DNA from 3 places in the Mesorhizobium sp. M1182 genome. Region 1 is predicted to be linked to each of the others. Evidence: predicted binding sites of a transcription regulator. Region 1 holds the regulator's gene; each other region holds the start of a gene.

Region 1 (3,277 bases):
CCGCGCGACGAGCTGATCCGTGAATGCATGGCCATCGTCCGGCGCCGGCTGCAGGATCCAGATCTTGACGTCCGCAGTGTCGCCCGCATCGCCCTGGCGATTCAGGGCATTACCGACTCCCCTGCACGCGCCATGCTGTGGTCGCCGATCACGCCGCAGACCGACATCGCCTTTGCCGACATGCTGGAGGACGAATTCGGCATCCCGGCAACGGTGGAGAACGACTGCAACATGATGGCGGTGGCTTTGCGCTGGCGCAATCCGGATCGCTATCGCGACGACTTCATCGCCATCCTGCTTTCGCATGGCATCGGCATGGGGCTGGTGCTGAAGGGCGAACTGTTCACCGGGACGCATTCCTCGGGCGGCGAATTTGGCCACATGATCCATCGTCCGGGCGGCGCGCTCTGCCGTTGCGGGCGGCGCGGCTGCATCGAGGCGTATGCCGGGAACTACGCCATCTGGCGCAACGCCAGGCAGATGAGCGAAGACAGCGAACCGGTCGCCGACGTCAGCGACGCCGACATGCGCGCACTGGCGGCCCGGGCGCGCGAGAAAGATGGGCCGGAACGCGAGGCCTACCGCAAGGCCGGCGAAGCGCTGGGTTTCGGTCTCGGCTCGCTGTTCGCGCTGATCGATCCGGCACCGGTCGCGATGGTCGGCGCCAGTGCCGCCGCCTTCGATCTGATCGAGCCGGCCTTGCGGAAGGCAATCGCCCAGACCGCCGGCGGCCAGCATTCAGGCTCGATCTCCTTCGATACAGAGCCGAACGAATTGCCTCTGATCCGCGAAGGCTGCGCGATGCGGGCGTTAAGCTTCGTCGACCAGGAGATTTTCGCGCCGGGCGCGCAAATGAGGCCCAGCGTCAGAAAGAACGTAGCCTGACCAGGCGGGTCAATCTTCCCTGATCGCATAGCCGGCGCCGCGGATGGTGCGGATGACATCCGGCATCCGGCCGTTGTTGACGGCTTTGCGCAGCCGCCCGACATGCACGTCGACGGTGCGTTCGTCGATGTAGATTGTCTCCCCCCAGACATTATCGAGTAACTGGCTGCGCGAGAAGACACGGCCCGGATGCCGCATCATGAACTCGAGCAGCCGGAATTCGGTCGGCCCGAGCCTGATTTCGCTCTTCTTGCGATAGACCCTGTGCGATTCGCGATCGAGCACGATGTCGCCGACCTTCAGCACGCTGGACAGCACTTCCGGCTTGGCGCGCCGCAGCAGCGCCTTGACCCTGGCCATGAATTCCGGTGTCGAAAACGGCTTGACCAGATAGTCGTCGGCGCCGGTCGAAAGACCGCGCACCCGGTCGCTCTCCTCGCCGCGCGCGGTCAGCATGATGATCGGCAGCCGCTCGGTTTCGGGGCGCACCCGCAACCGACGACAGAGCTCGATGCCGGAAACCGCTGGTATCATCCAGTCGAGCACCAAAAGGTCGGGCACATTCTCCTGCAAACGGATCTCGGCTTCGTCGCCGCGTGTCACCACCTCGACCTGGTAGCCTTCGGATTCGAGATTGTAGCGGAGCAGCACACCCAACGGCTCCTCGTCCTCCACCACCATTATGCGTGGTGCGATCATCGGCTGGGCACCCCCATCATGTCACCGGTGCGGACATTGTCGTTTCGTCCTGCTTCGGACGATTGACCGGCAATTGCTCGCCGGTCAGCACATAATACGCATTTTCGGCGATGTTGGTGACATGGTCGCCGATCCGCTCCAGATTCTTGGCGCAGAACAGCAGGTGCGTGCAAGCGGTGATGTTGCGCGGATCTTCCATCATGTAGGTCAACAGCTCGCGGAACACGGACGTGTATTTAACGTCGATGCGCTCGTCGGCGGCACGAAGCTTGGCCAACGCGGCCGCATCGCCTGCAGCATATTCCTCGATGACACCCTGCACCTGGATGAGAACCAGCTGCGCCATCGCGTCGATGGAATGCGACAGGTCCCGCGGCGTGGCGCTGAGGCCGACCGCACTCACGCGCTTGGCGATATTCTTGGCAAGGTCGCCGATGCGTTCGAGGTCGCCCGCCATGCGGATCGCTCCGACCACATGGCGAAGATCGTGGGCCATCGGCTGGCGTTTGGCGATCAGGGTGATAGCGCGGTCGTCCAGTTCGCGTTGACGCGCATCCATGATGGCGTCGTCGGAAACGACGCGTTGCGCCAGCACGTTGTCGGAATTCAACAGCGCCTTGGTCGCCCCGCCGACCATCGAACCGGCGAGGTCGGCCATGTCGCGGATCAGCTTGCTGATCTGCTCGAGATCCTCGTCGAAAGAAGCGACTGTGTGTTCGCCCATGGTCCTGTCCTCATATGCATGATCGGAACGGCTCAGCCGAAGCGGCCAGTGATGTAGTCCTGCGTGCGCTTCTCGCGGGGCGACGTGAAGATCTTCTCGGTCCGGTCGAACTCGACCAGTTCACCCAGATACATGAAGGCCGTCTGGCGCGACACGCGCGCCGCCTGCTGCATGTTGTGGGTGACGATGACGATCGTGTAGTCGGCTTGCAATTCGTCGATCAGTTCCTCGATCTTGGCAGTCGACAGCGGGTCGAGGGCCGAAGCCGGTTCGTCGAGCAGAATGACTTCCGGCTTCACGGCCACGGTGCGGGCGATACAGAGCCGCTGCTGCTGGCCGCCGGATAGGCTCAAGCCGCTGGCGTTGAGCTTGTCCTTGACCTCGCTCCACAGCGCGGCGCGCTTCAACGCCTGTTCGACGCGGCCGTCCATCTCGGACTTGCCGAGGTTCTCGTAGAGCCTGACGCCGAAGGCGATGTTCTCGTAGATCGACATCGGGAACGGCGTCGGCTTCTGGAACACCATGCCGATCTTGGTCCTGAGGAGGTTGAGATCCTGCGACCGGTCGAGAATGTTCTTGCCGTCGAGCAGCACCTGGCCCTCGGCCGTCTGTTTTGGGTAGAGCTCATAGATGCGGTTGAACACACGCAGCAGCGTCGATTTCCCGCAGCCCGAAGGGCCGATGAAGGCCGTGACGCTGCGCTCGGGCAGCGACAGGCTGATGTCCTTCAGCGCCTTGCTCTGGCCGTAGTAGAAGTTGAGATTCTTGACCTCGATCTTCGTCTTCTCGGTGACCGTTTCGGTCATCGTCATGTCTGGGGACAACATCTGTGTCATCTGTCCTCTCTGCGTCCGGTAAGGCTGCGGGCGAGGATGCTCAAGCCCAGAACCGTCAGGGTGATTATGAGTGCGCCGGTCCACGCCAGTTGCTGCCATTCCTCGTAAGGGCTGAGAGCGAACTGGAAGATGG
Region 2 (3,277 bases), on a different contig from region 1:
AAGCCGATCAGGTCGGGGTGCTGCTGCAGGATGTTGGTGGCCGCGTCGTAGGAGGTCTGGCGATCCCAGTTACCGGGGACGCTGGCGACGACGTCGAACTTGCCGGCCTCGGTGATCGTTGTCTTGAAACCGTCGGTGCGCTGGACGGCGGCGTAGACGCCGGCCTGGCCTTCGACGATGGCGACCTTGCCGCCGTCCGGCCGGTTCTTGATGAACCATTTGGCGACGCGCACGCCGTTGTCGCGCTGGACATTGCCGACATAGTGCTCAGCCTGCGGGATGACCGCGTCGTTAACGTTGACCACCGGCACATTGGCTGCCTTGGCCTGTTCCATGATCGGCTGCAGGTTGGAGTCGGTCTGCGGCGAAACGAGCAGCACGTTGTAGCCTTGCGTGACCAGGCCTTCGGCGATGGTGAGCTGGCCGAGCTGGTCGCCCTCGCTCTGCGCCGCCTGGTAGACCACGGGCACGCCGGTGCGGTCGCCGAACGACTTGTAGCCCTCTCCCAGCGAGCGCCAGTATTCGTTGGTCAGCGTCTTGGAGACCGCACCCGCCTTGGTGCCCTCGGGCAGCTTGGGGAAGGCCCCGAACTTGGCCTCGAGCTGCGACCAGTCGATGCGATCCTTCTCGGTGTCGGAATTGAGCGGCGCGAGGTCCGCGGAAAAAGCCGAGCCGATGGACAGCGCCATCAGGGCAGCGGCAGCGGTGGCAAGTAGAAATTTCATGATCTTCCTCCCTTGTTGAAAAACGGTCTATGCCGCCGGCCTCAGCTGTCCGGCCCGAGCATGGCTTCCTGGATGATGGCCTGCGAGGCGACCGCGTCCTGACGGTCGACGGCAGTGGACAGGCGATTGTCCTTTTCCAGCCGATCGACGAAGCGCAGCATGCGCTTGACAGTCGCGATGTTGACTTCGCATTCGTGGACCGGGTCGAGCCCGGTCATGTCGGGGAACGTGTCGAAGTAGATGGCGCCGGCATAGCCGTCTCGACGGATCTGCCTGAGCAGCTCGATCGTCTGCAGCGTATGCACGGCCCCGACCATCAGGCCGTCGTCGCGCTTGGCGTAGCCGTCGTTGAGATGCACGCCGAGCAGCTTGCTGTGTCGCGCCACGAGTGCTGCGGCAAAGGCCGGCTGCTCGTCGGCATAGAGCACATGGGCGAAATCGAGCGTCACGCCGAGATTTGGCAGGCCGATCTCGCGGATCGCCAGCAATGTAGTCGCCGCATCTGGCATCAGGCTGTAGGAGCGCGGCTCGTTGGGTTTGTATTCAAGGCTGATTTGGCAGCCCGGATCATGCGCCGCAACTTCACGAATGCCATCGATTTCGTGTTGCCAGAGCGCTGCGTAGTCCACCTGGAAGGCATAGTCGAAGCCATCCTGCCCGAGCCACAAGGTCATCAGGCTGGCGCCCGCCTCGCGGGTGGCGTCGATGCCGGCCTTGGTCAGGTCGATGGCTTCGCGGCGAATGGCAGGATCCGGGTTGGTGAAGGCGCCGAGCTTGAAAGCCGGATTGGAATAGTAGCGCATGGCGAAACCATTGATGGAAAGCCCGATATCGCCGAGTTTGCGCGCTATTTCCGCAGGCTTTTCATCGACATGGTCGGGGAAGTTGAGGTCGAGATCGGTCAACTCCGCAACCTTCGCCGCACGTGCCGCCATTTGCAGCATGGACGGTTTGCCGACAAGATCGGGCCACTCGGACTGTGGCCGCGAGGCAAAGGAATTGAGGCGGGTGGCGAAACGATAGGCAGTCATCGGGGACCTTCCATTGTCATAACTTTACATTAGAACGATTATTTGTAAAGTTGCTAATTGCTCGCTCGGCGACGACGAATTCGCCATACCCAGGCCAGTTGCGACCATGGGGGACAAGCAAGCGCGGCACTGTCACGCAAGTATCATGTTCGCGTCCTAGATCGCTTCTCCGAAGGCTTTCGCGGCATCCTCGATGCCACGCGGCGCTTTTTCATATCCCGGCAGCTTTGTCTCAAAAGAGGATATCCATGAAAAACCTGCACCGAACCGCGTCCCTCGCCGTCGCGCTGGCGATGTTCACCGCCTTGACCCCGGCCTTGGCTGAAAACGCCGCGACCGTCGGCGGCGTCGGCTTCGTCAACAAGGGCCTGGTCGGTGTCGGCCGCATCCCGGCCAGCCAGAAGGACAAGTTCGGCGAGACGTTTGGCTCGGGCTCGGGTATGTCGATCGACGCTGCCGGCTGGACGCATGGCGCCGATGGCTATAAGGGCTCGCTGTGGCTGCTGCCGGATCGCGGCTACAATGTCGTCGGCACCACCGATTACCGTCCGCGCCTCAACACGATCGCCCTCGAGTTCGCGCCGATCGCGCCGGGTGCGGCACCGGCCACCGGCCAGGAACAATCGGGCCTCACGGCGACGCTTGCCGACACCATGCTTTTGACCGACGACAAGGGCGCCGACGCAACCGGCCTCGATCCGCTCAACGGCGTGCGTGCCGCGACCGACGACATGCCGATCCTGCCCGAAGCCAACGGCAAGCTCGCGCTCGATAACGAAGCGATCGCACGGCTGCCCGACGGCACGATGTTCATCTCGGACGAATACGGTCCGAACATCTACCGCTTCTCCGCCGATGGGCGTCTGATGTCGGCAACGCAGCCGCCGGCGGCGCTTGTCCCGATGCGTCACGAGACGCCAAACTTTGCTTCCAACAATCCGGGACTTGGCGCGGCAGACCCGGATCCGAAGGATCCCGAAACCGGCCGTCAGAACAACCAGGGCCTCGAAGGCATGGCGCTGACGCCGGACGGGAAGTTCCTGATTGCCGTGCTGCAGTCGGCCCCAAGGCAGGATGGCGGCGATTCCGCCTCGACGCGTCAGAACACGCGCGCGCTGGTCTACGATGCCTCGGATCCCGGCCAGCTCAAGCTCGCGCATGAATATGTCGTGCCGCTGCCGGTGTTCACCGATGCCAAGGGCAAAACCAAGATCGCCGCGCAGAGCGAAATCGTGGCGCTGTCGGACAAGACCTTCCTGATGCTGGCGCGCGACAGCGGCAATGGCCAGGGGCTGAAGGGCGACACCTCGCTCCACCGCGAGATCAGCGTCGTCGATGTGTCTGCGGCAACCGATGTCGCCGGCACAGAATTCGACAAGGACAAGCCGCTGGCGCCCAAGGGTGAGCTCGATCCATCGGTGACGCCGGCCAAGCTGACGCCGCTCATCGACATCAACGACAAGACCGAGCTCGGCCGCTTCGGGCTGCACAATGGCGCGCCCAACGACCGCAACAACCTTT
Region 3 (3,277 bases), on a different contig from region 1:
GTCGAAGGACGTCGCGCCCTACACCGTCGTCGCCGGCGTACCGGCCAAGCCGATCCGCGAACGCTTCGACCGCCGCACCGCGGAGCGCTACCAGGCGCTCGCCTGGTGGGACTGGGACCATGCAAGGCTGCGCGCCGCGCTCGACGATTTCCGCGAGCTGGAGGCCAATCAGTTTTTGGAGAAGCATGGGGGTTGACGCCCTGAATAAGTCAGCCGCTCAGGCAAATGTCCAAAATAATAGAAAGAAATCCTAACGTAATAAGAATAGCAACACCAGTCTGATTTAACCTGATAAGTTCTATAAATTTTTTGTCATAACCAATATCTATAAGCGATTTGGTTTTTTCCTCAACTTTATTTGCAAAATTTATCGTAACTAGAACGATTAAAAAAATGAGAATCATTAGAATAATGGCCGCGTCACGCCCATTTCCATAATTGTACAAGTATCCAGATATTGGATGGTTCAAGCTACCAACCCGATATATGGACGTCAAAACCAGGGCCACTGTGAAACTCATCGCAGCGACTACCCCTGCAGCATACAGTCGCAACCACTGGCGCCAACGTAGCAATTAGGAAGCCTCTCTTTGATACGAGTTTGAATCTTTATTTCAATCTTGATGATGTGGAAACCCCGGCAGCATCACTTGGCGAATCATGCCTTTGATATTCTACTTCTTGGCACGGTTTTCATGTCCCTGACACATCGTCGGGGCAGGACGCGGCCTTCCTTTGGAGATCGCAATGCCTGTTTCAGTCAGACCTTCGCTCGCCGGATTCTTTGCCGGCTCGAACCCGACCCCTCCGGTGCATCTCGGCAGGCGCTACGACACCTCTGGTAATTTTCTCAACGAGCCCGGCAACACGGTCGTCTGCCATCTCGTCAACGGCTCGGCTTCGGAAGCGGTGATCATCGACGTGCGTGAGCGCATGCGCGCCATGCCTGATGCCGACGGGCTGGCCTTCACGCCCGTCTCCAGCCTGCACATGACGCTGTTCCAGGGCATCATCGAATACCGCCGCCGGCTTCCCTATTGGCCGGAGGATGTGCCGCTCGACACCAGCATCGACGACATGACCCGCCTCTATCAGGAACGCCTGAACGGCTTCGAAGGCTACGGCGCCTTCAAGATCAAGGTCGTCGATGTCGTGCCGACGGGCTTGACCGTTGCCGGCGCAACCGATGAGGACGTGCATATCCTGCGCGCATGGCGCGATGCCTTGTCGGCGCCTTTCGGATACCGGCATCCCGACCACGACACTTACGTCTTCCACATCACGTTCGCCTACCAGATCCGGCGTCTGGCGGACGAAGGGGCGTCCGAGTGGCAAGATCTGTTCGACGATTGCCTCTCGCTGTTTGCCCGCCAGGCTCCGGTGATCGAGCTGCGGCCACCTGCCTTTTGCCGCTTCAGGGACATGGAGCATTTCGAGGAGTTGCTGATCCTCGGCTGATCCCATCCAAGCCGCCCGGACGGCAGCGGTTTGGGTCAACTCGCCTTCGCGCCAAACGCGCCTGTGGGCAGTAACAAAACTGACATCAATCCGACACCGCAGGTTCATGCCGTTGCGCTAGCGAGGGTTAACAGACCTTCAACCGCGACTGGACTGGAACTTACCCATGTCAGCAACGCCAGAAATGTCAGCAACGCTCGAAATTCGCGGCGTCACCCGCCGGTTCGGCAAGAACACCGCTGTCAGCAATGTCGACATCTCGATTCCGCACGGTCAGATGGTCGGCATCATCGGTCGCTCCGGCGCCGGCAAATCGACGCTTCTGCGCATGATCAACCGCCTCATCGATCCGAGCCAAGGATCGATTTTTTTTGACGGCGCCGAAATTTCCCGGCTGCGCGGCTCGCCGCTCCGACGCTGGCAGCGCGACTGCGCCATGATCTTCCAGCAGTTCAACCTGGTGCCGCGCCTCGATGTGCTGACCAATGTGCTGCTCGGCCGGCTCAATCACCGTTCGACCGTGTCCAACCTATTTAGCATGTTCTCCCGCGGTGAATGCGCCGAGGCGGTTGCAGCCCTCGAGCGCCTCGACATCGCCCGCACCGCCCTGCAGCCGGCCGGCACGCTTTCCGGCGGCCAGCAGCAGCGCGTTGCGATTGCGCGCGCCATGATGCAGCAGCCGAAGGTGTTGCTGGCGGATGAGCCGATTGCCTCGCTCGATCCGCTCAACGCCAAGGTGGTGATGGATTCGCTGCAGGACATCAATTTGCGCGAGGGCATCACCGTCATCACAAATCTGCATACGCTGGATACGGCCCGCACCTACTGCAACCGCATCATCGGCATGGCCGCCGGCAAGGTCGTCTTCGACGGCCCGCCTGAAGCCCTCAACCGCGAGGCCGTGCGCATGGTCTACGGCGCCGACAGCAATGGCGGCGAAATCTCCGAGGCCATCACCTCCACCAGTGTCGCCATCAAACAGAAAATCGCTGCATCCGCCGGACCGCTCGAGCCCGCATTCCCGGGATATTGAGAACGACCTGATCGCCCGCCCGCGTCAAAGGCACCTGTCAAAAAATTCGAACGCTACCGGCGCGAGGCCGAGACCAACAGGAGAGAGATAATGTTCAGGAAGATGGTTTTTGGCGCCGTTTCATTGCTCGCCATCGCGGCAAGCGCCGCTCACGCCCAGGATATCAAGGAATTCCGCATCGGCATCCTTGGCGGTGAAAACGAAGCGGACCGGCTGCGCAACTTTCAGTGCCTCGCCGATCACCTGAAGTCCGAATTCGGCTTCGAGAAGGTCTCGCTGTTCCCGGCCGCCGACTATGACGGCGTTATCCAGGGCCTGCTCGGCGGCACGCTCGATTTCGCAGAGCTTGGCGCGTCGGGCTATGCCAGCGTCTACCTCAAGGATCCGAACGCCGTGACCCCGATCCTCACCACCCAGCAGACCGACGGCGCGACCGGCTATTATTCGATCGGCCTGGCGCTGAAGTCGTCCGGCATCACCGACATCAAGTCGGCCGAGGGCAAGAAGCTCGGCTATGCCGACCCGGATTCGACCTCCGGCTACCTGATCCCGCTGACCCAGATCCCGAAGGACACCGGCGCTTCGAACGAAACCTTCTTCGCCTCGACCCAGTTCAATGGCGGCCACGAGAACAACCTTCTCGCGGTTCGCGACGGCAAGGTCGATGTTGCGATTGACGACTCCTCGGGCATCGGCGACTTCAAGAACGGCTACACCTCCGGCACCTTCCACAAGGAAGTCGCCAAGGGCGCCGTGGACCCCAACGATTTCGTTGAAGTCTGGCGC

The links. Region 1 encodes PhoB, which activates phosphate uptake and scavenging genes when phosphate is short. Its sites were predicted from a motif close to TGTCATNNANCTGTCAT; they were not measured.
Region 2: NKH33_RS11550 (esterase-like activity of phytase family protein) is a predicted target of PhoB. The motif match lies at 1,887-1,903, and genes of this name have one in related genera.
Region 3: phnC (phosphonate ABC transporter ATP-binding protein) is a predicted target of PhoB. The motif match lies at 1,539-1,555, and genes of this name have one in related genera.

What each region holds. Positions count from the first base shown of each region.
Region 1 covers NZ_JAMYMD010000003.1:154,277-157,553, forward strand. The annotation lists gene NKH33_RS05655 (ROK family protein) at 1-885, shown strand, start outside; gene phoB (phosphate regulon transcriptional regulator PhoB) at 895-1,584, opposite strand; gene phoU (phosphate signaling complex protein PhoU) at 1,601-2,308, opposite strand; gene pstB (phosphate ABC transporter ATP-binding protein PstB) at 2,341-3,144, opposite strand; gene pstA (phosphate ABC transporter permease PstA) at 3,141-3,277, opposite strand, start outside.
Region 2 covers NZ_JAMYMD010000007.1:144,001-147,277, forward strand. The annotation lists gene NKH33_RS11540 (sugar ABC transporter substrate-binding protein) at 1-725, opposite strand, end outside; gene NKH33_RS11545 (TIM barrel protein) at 767-1,756, opposite strand; gene NKH33_RS11550 (esterase-like activity of phytase family protein) at 2,005-3,277, shown strand, end outside.
Region 3 covers NZ_JAMYMD010000002.1:453,906-457,182, forward strand. The annotation lists partial or broken gene NKH33_RS04730 (DapH/DapD/GlmU-related protein) at 1-196, shown strand, start outside; gene NKH33_RS04735 (DUF1868 domain-containing protein) at 748-1,458, shown strand; gene phnC (phosphonate ABC transporter ATP-binding protein) at 1,625-2,491, shown strand; gene phnD (phosphonate ABC transporter substrate-binding protein) at 2,582-3,277, shown strand, end outside.